One region of the Pantoea sp. Z09 genome, then DNA from elsewhere that is predicted to be linked to it. Evidence: predicted binding sites of a transcription regulator. Region 1 holds the regulator's gene; the other holds the start of a gene.

Region 1 (3,709 bases):
AAAAGCGGGCAGATACATATCGGTCGCCAGAAAGCCCAGCATGCTGAGCAGGGCGAGATAGGGCATAAATCCTTTTGATAACGGCATGGTTTTACTCATTCTCATCATTAGTCAGGCAGGTTAAACGCGGCAAAGTGTAAAAGGGTGCGCCCGCCACTGTGAAACGCTAATATTTGCCGAGTGCTGTGAAAAAATTTGAAGGGAAAAAGCATGTGGTCTGAATATGCCCTGGAGGTGGTTGACGCGGTGGCGCGCACCGGCAGCTTTAGTGCGGCCGCCGAAGAGCTGCACCGCGTGCCCTCTGCCGTCAGCTATACGGTGCGTCAGCTGGAAACCTGGCTGGCGGTGCCGCTGTTCGAACGTCAGCATCGCAACGTGGCGTTGACCGCCGCGGGCGAACATTTTGTGCGCGAGGGGCGCGAGGTTATCAAAAAAATGCTTGCCACCCGGCGTCAGTGCCAGCAGCTGGCGAACGGCTGGCGCGGGCAGCTGAGCATCGCGGTGGATCGCATCGTCAAGCTACCACGCAGCCGTCAGCTGGTGACCGACTTCTACCGTCACTTCCCCGACATGGAATTGCACATCAGCTACGAAGTTTTTAACGGCGTCTGGGATGCGCTGGCTGACGGACGCGTCGACGTCGCCATCGGCGCGACGCAGGCGATCCCGGTCGGCGGCCGCTTCTCCTTTCGCGATATGGGCGCGCTCAACTGGCGCTGCGTGGTGGCGCGCCAGCATCCGCTCACCCGGCTGCCGCGGCTCGATGACGACGCGCTGCGCGCCTGGCCGTCGCTGGTGCTGGAGGATACCGCGCGCGCGCTGCCGCGCCGCATGACCTGGACGCTCGACAATCAGCGACGGCTGGTGGTGCCGGACTGGCAGGCGGGGCTGGCGTGTGTGCTGGAGGGATTATGCGTGGCGATGATGCCGGGCCATCTGGCGCGCCCGTTGCTGGATAAAGGCGATCTGGCGGAGCTGACGCTGCCGGCGCCTTTTCCCGAGAGTCCCTGCTGCGTCAGCTGGTCGGAAGCGGGCGCATCGCCCGCGCTAGGCTGGCTGCTTAGCTATCTGGGCGATGCGCAAACCCTGAATCAGGAGTGGCTGAGCGAGGATTAACGGCGGTAGTCGCGGAACGGGCCGTCGCCGACCGAGCGGCGCTCGATCAGGGTCGGATGCACCTCAATGGTCTGCGACTCTTCGCGTTTGCTGGTGATGCGGTCCAGCAGCATCTCCAGCGCTTTCTCGCCCAGCTGCGCTTTCGGCTGATGCACGGTGGTCAGCGCTGGCGTGAAGTAGCGCGCGTTGCGCACGTTGTCATAGCCGATCACCGAAATATCCTGCGGCACGCGCAGTCCCATCTCGTCGGCGGCGCAGATAGCGCCCATCGCCATGATATCGCCGCCGCAGAAAATCGCCGTCGGGCGCTGCTTCTGCTGCAGGATCTGCTGCATCGCCTGGTAGCCCGACTCCGGCTCGAAATCACCCTGCACGATCCACTCCGCGCGCACCGCGATGCCCGCTTCCTCCAGCGCTTTTAAAAAGCCCGCGTGGCGTCCGCCGCCGGTGTTGCGCTCCAGCTGGCCGGGAATGGCGCCGATATCGCGGTGACCGCGTTCGATCAGATAGCGTCCCGCCAGATAGCCGCCCTGGAAAGCGTTATCCAGCACGGTATCGGTAAAGTCGGCGCGCGATTCGCCCCAGTCCATGACCACCATGGGAATATTGCGGTTCTCTTCCAGCATCTTCAGCAGGTCGTCAGGATACTCAGAGCACATCACCAGCAGGCCATCGACGCGCTTTTGCGCCATCATCGACAGGTAGGCGCGCTGTTTCTGCAGATCGTTGTGAGCATTGCCGAGGATCAGGGTATAGCCGCGCTCAAAGCAGTGATGCTCAACCGCCTCGATGATTTCGGCGAAATAGGGTGCCTCGCTGGAGGTGGCAAGCAGCCCCAGCGTTTTCGTGTGATTGACCTTCAGGCTACGCGCAACGGCGCTGGGCGAGTAGTGCAGTTCCTGAATCGCCTGCCAGACGGCGTTGCGCGTCTCTTCCGCGACAAAGCGCGTTTTATTGATAACGTGAGAAACGGTGGTTGTGGAGACACCGGCACGCTTCGCGACATCTTTGATTGTTGCCATTAAAAAGAGACTCCAGAACTTATCAGTAAGCCGCTGATAAGCATAATGTTAATCGTTTGCGTCCGCCAGGATGGTTTTCTGTTAATTCGCTACAGTTTTTTGTCGGTGAAACACGCACTGGGCAGGACAAAACAGGGGCTGTTGCGTGCGAACGGCACGGGCGTTGCGTCAGTTGCGCAACAAAGGCGGGGATTCTAGCAAGGCTTGCGGGATAAAACGAGATTTTTACCGGCGACTGTGGGAAAATCCGCAAGACCCTGACAAATGTGTGGATAAGGAGTAGCTATGAGCACAGATTTAAAACTGGCGCTGATGACCACCGGCGCGGCGCTGCTGATGATCGTGGCCTTTAGCTTTACCGCCGTGATGCACTAACAGCAGCAATAAAAAAACCGGGGACATCCCCGGTTTTCTTTTTTCTTAGCGAATGGTTTTCGGCGTCATCATACGGCGCGCGCCGATATAGTGGCGCTGCCAGTAATCTTCCGACAGCGCGCTAATCTGAATATCTTTCCCGGTGCGCGGCGACTGAATAAACTTGCCGTTGCCGAGGTAAACCCCAACGTGATCCGCCGTGCCGCGGCCGTTGATGCGGAAGAAGACCAGATCGCCTTTCTCCAGCGACTCGCGCTTCACCTCTGCGGCGTCGCGCAGGTGGTACATCTCATTGGCGGTGCGCGGGATACGGAATTTCACTAAGTCCTTATAGGCGTACCAGACCAGGCCGCTGCAGTCGAAACCGGTATGCGGCGAGGTGCCGCCCCACTGATAAGGCTTGCCCAGCTGACCCATCAGCTTGGTCATCGCGGTTTCGCGCGCTTTTTGATAGCGCAGGCGATGGGACTTGCTCATTTTAATGGTGGTAGGATCGTCCGCTTCCAGCAGCCCGGCGCCCGCGGTTTTAGCCGTGCTTAACGGGCGCTGATGACCATAGCGCTTACGGGTGTTTTTAGCGGATTTTTTCTTGTCGCTGACGGGATGAGAGAGGGCGGCCGTGTCGAGTTTCTGCTGTTTTTTCAGTTTGAGTTTTTGCGCAGTCGAGGGGCGAGATTTTTTGGCGCTGGTTTTCACCGGACGGCGTTTGCGCCGCTCATCTTCACGCGCGCTCTTTTTTTCCGCTTTATGCAGACTGGCGTTAACCGGCGTTTGCGGCGAAGCCGACGCAATGTTCAGAAACAGCTGCGCGAAAGCTAAGATAAAAAGCGTAATCAGTAATCGCATCGTCCGGTTTCAGGGTTAGCGGTTACGACAACAGGCCGTAACGAGGTTAGAAAAATCTGATCGGTGATCAGCGCCGGGGCCATTCTAAGCCAGGTTTTTTTCAAAAGTTAAGCCATTTTTCTATTAAACTGTTACAGGGTTGCAACTGGCTCTTAAATGAGCAATTTCAGCAGGTTATAGCAGCAAAATTATTACCAGTTATGAATAGCTTAGGTTTTGATTATCGTCAGGAAAAAGCAGATCTTTAGCTGAGAACTTAACAAACATGGCGGTTTCACCTGACAAGCGAGAAATTGTCGTTTTCAGTGATGGGGCGAAGTCGCTACAATAAACAAACACGAAGTAGGGAA
Region 2 (3,709 bases), 1.5 Mb from region 1:
TCTGGCGCAGCGCTTCCGCCGCCAGCGTCAGGCGACGTTCGCGAATATAGCCACCCAGCGTCTGTTTCGTCACGGTACGGAACATACGCTGCAGGTGCCATTTTGAATAACCTGACTTCGCCGCCACTTCATCGATGGAAAGGGCCTTATCCAGATTGTGATCGATCCAGTCTGTCAGGGAGTGAATGATCTCTTCTTGCATCATAATCTCGTCCTTTAGTCCTGAGGGATTCGTTATTTAACGCAGGCGAGTATAATTCCTCAAGTTAACTTGAGGTAAAGGTCCAGATGAAAAAAGATCGCAACTACCCAAAACCGGTTTTGACGCCGGGCGAAGTCGCGCGCCGCAGCGGCGTGGCGGTCTCCGCGCTGCATTTCTACGAAAGCAAAGGGCTGATCTCCAGCACGCGCAACGGCGGCAACCAGCGGCGCTATAGCCGCGACGTGCTGCGGCGCGTCGCCATTATCAAAATCGCCCAGCGCATCGGCATACCACTCGCCACGGTTAGCGACAGCCTGATGCATATTCCCGCCAACAAGCGAATGTCGAGCCAGGAGTGGGACGCCCTGACGCAGCACTGGCGCGAGGAGCTGGATAAACGCATCGAAACCCTGACGCGCCTGCGCAACGATCTCGACGGCTGTATCGGCTGCGGCTGTTTATCGATGCGTGACTGTCCGCTGCGCAACCCCGGCGACCGGCTGGCGCAGCAGGGCTCCGGCGCGGTGCTGCTCGACCCCGAACAGGATGAGAAGGGCGATGCGCCGCGCTAAAGCGCGCGCGCTATACTTGCCTGAGGTTCATCAAAGGGAGTCGACATGATTACTGTTCACCATCTTGAGCAGTCGCGCTCGCACCGCGTGCTGTGGCTACTGGAAGAGCTGGAGGTGCCTTATCAGATCAAACGCTATCAGCGCGAAGCGTCGATGCTGGCGCCAGAAGCGTTGAAAAAGGTGCACCCGCTGGGTAAGTCGCCGGTGATCACCGATGAAAACCAGGTCGTCGCCGAGTCTGGCGCCATCCTCTCCTATCTGGAAGGCAAATATGACAGTGAACACCGGCTGAAGCCCGCCGACGACGTGGCGCGCCTGCAGGCGAACTACTGGCTGCACTACGCTGAAGGCTCGCTGATGCCGCTGCTGGTGATGAAGCTGGTCTTTGGTCGGCTCGGCAAGGCGCCGGTGCCCTGGCTGCTGCGGCCGGCGGGCGCGGCGCTGGGCAAAGGCATGCAGAAGGCCTGGCTCGATAAGCAGCTGGTGCCGCATCGCCAGATGATTGAGCGCCATCTGGCCGCGCAGCCCTGGTTCGCCGGCAAACGCTTCAGCATCGCCGATATTCAGATGAGCTTTCCGCTGCTGGCGTTGCAGGCACGCGGCGGGCTGGCGGATATGCCCGCCACGGCGGCGTGGCTCAACACCGTTCAGCAGCGCGCCGCCTGGCAGCGCGCTATTCAGCAGGGCGGCGAGGTGCTGCCAGGCGGCTGATCGGCATAATAAAGCGAGCCGCATCAGCAGGTAACGTCGCGGCGGCCAGCCAGTGCCGCCGCACAACTCTTCAGGAAGCGCCGCGCGCACTCCTCTTTATCCTGAATTAAGGCAAGGAAGCAGTTGAAAATCTGCTGCCAAACGCCGGATAATCCCCTGCCTTTTAACTGGCCGCATCGCGGACAGCTATCCGCCGCGAAGTAAACGTTTGCCTGCCGTCTGGTGCGCCATTGCGCCGGGTCGATAACCAGGGATTTTGCAGGCAGCGACGCAGGGCGTTTTACACAACAAAAAATTCTTGAGGCTCAACTATGTCATACGAATCACGCTCGTCCGCTGGCAAGCTGGACGCCTGGTTCTCTGTTTCTGCACGCGGCAGCAGCGTCCGGCAGGAAATTCTGGCGGGACTGACCACCTTCCTGGCGATGGTCTACTCGGTGATCGTGGTGCCCGGCATGCTGGGCAAGGCGGGCTTCTCGCCGACGGCGGTGTTTGTCGCCACCTGCCTGGTCGCCAGCGTCGGCTCCATCGTTATGGGGCTGTGGGCTAACCTGCCGATGGCCATCGGCTGCGCCATCTCCCTCACCGCCTTTACCGCTTTTAGCCTGGTGCTCGGCCAGCATATCAGCGTGCCGGTGGCGCTCGGCGCGGTATTCCTGATGGGGCTGCTGTTTACCTTTATCTCCGTTACCGGCATCCGCGCCTGGATTTTGCGCAACCTGCCGATGGGCGTGGCGCACGGCACCGGCGTCGGCATCGGCCTGTTTCTGCTGCTGATCGCCGCGGACGGCATCGGGCTGGTGGTGAAGAACCCCGCGCCCGGCATGCCGGTGGCGCTGGGACACTTCACCTCGTTTCCGGTGATGATGTCGCTGTTGGGGCTGGCGGCGATCTTTGGGCTGGAGAAGCGCCGGGTGCCGGGCGGCATTCTGCTCACCATTATCGCCATTTCCGTGCTCGGGCTGATCTTCGATCCGGCGGTGAAGTTTCAGGGGCTGTTCGCTTTGCCAAGCCTGCGCGACAGCCAGGGCCAGTCGCTGCTGTTCAGCCTCGACATCATGGGCGCGCTGCAGCCGGCGGTGCTGCCGAGCGTACTGGCGCTGGTGATGACGGCGGTGTTTGACGCCACCGGCACCATCCGTGCGGTGGCGGGGCAGGCGAATCTGCTGGATGAAAAAGGCCAGATCATCAACGGCGGCCGCGCGCTGACCACCGATTCCGTCAGCAGCCTGTTTGCCGGTCTGGTCGGCGCCTCGCCGGCGGCGGTCTATATCGAATCCGCGGCCGGCACGGCGGCGGGCGGCAAAACCGGCCTGACGGCGATTGTGGTGGGCCTGCTGTTCCTGGCGATCCTGTTTATGTCGCCGCTGGCCTATCTGGTGCCTGCCTACGCCACCGCGCCGGCGCTGATGTATGTCGGCCTGCTGATGCTCAGCAACGTGGCGAAAATCGACTTCGGCGACTTCGTCGACGCGATGTCCGGCCTGCTGACCGCAGTGTTTATCGTGCTGACCTGCAATATCGTGACCGGCATCATGCTGGGCTTCGCCACGCTGGTGGTGGGCCGCCTGTTTGCCGGGGAATGGCGCAGGCTCAACGTCGGCACCGTTGTCATCGCTGTGGCGCTGGTGATTTTTTACGCCGGCGGCTGGGCAATCTGACGCAAAAAGCGGGCGAGCGGCGTCTCGCCCGTTACTTTCTCCTAAAATTTCGCATCGCCGCACGCGTGCCTTGTTATTCCCTGCGCACTTTGCTTTACACTTTAGCGCTTACAACATTTTTTCTGACGTTACGATTCGCCTAAGGAAAGCATGGAAATCTTCTTCACTATTCTCATTATGACGCTGGTGGTGTCGCTCTCCGGGGTGGCCGCGCGCATCTTGCCGTTCCAGATCCCGCTGCCGCTGGTGCAGATCCTCGCCGGGGCGCTGCTCGCCTGGCCGACGTTTGGCCTGCATGTCGACTTCGATCCCGAACTCTTCCTGGTGCTGTTTATTCCGCCGCTGCTGTTTGCCGACGGCTGGAAAACGCCGATCAGCGAGTTCCTGCATCATGGCCGGGAGATCATCGGCCTGGCGCTGGTACTGGTGCTGATTACCGTGGTCGGCATCGGCTATCTGATCTACTGGACGGTGCCGGGCATCCCGCTGATCCCCGCCTTTGCGCTGGCGGCCGTGCTGTCGCCTACCGACGCCGTGGCGCTCTCCGGCATTGTCGGCGAGGG

What was found. Region 1 encodes PurR, which represses purine synthesis genes. Its sites were predicted from a motif close to CANGCAAACGTTTGCNTG; they were not measured.
Region 2: MC269_RS17065 (NCS2 family permease) is a predicted target of PurR. The motif match lies at 1,683-1,700, and genes of this name have one in related genera.

The regions. Positions count from the first base shown of each region.
Region 1 covers NZ_CP092373.1:2,089,847-2,093,555, reverse strand. The annotation lists gene punC (purine nucleoside transporter PunC) at 1-87, opposite strand, end outside; gene punR (DNA-binding transcriptional activator PunR) at 211-1,116, shown strand; gene purR (HTH-type transcriptional repressor PurR) at 1,113-2,138, opposite strand; gene MC269_RS10005 (YnhF family membrane protein) at 2,424-2,513, shown strand; gene MC269_RS10000 (C40 family peptidase) at 2,559-3,359, opposite strand.
Region 2 covers NZ_CP092373.1:3,562,411-3,566,119, reverse strand. The annotation lists gene soxS (superoxide response transcriptional regulator SoxS) at 1-205, opposite strand, end outside; gene soxR (redox-sensitive transcriptional activator SoxR) at 289-774, shown strand; gene MC269_RS17070 (glutathione S-transferase family protein) at 820-1,485, shown strand; gene MC269_RS17065 (NCS2 family permease) at 1,797-3,146, shown strand; gene MC269_RS17060 (Na+/H+ antiporter) at 3,297-3,709, shown strand, end outside.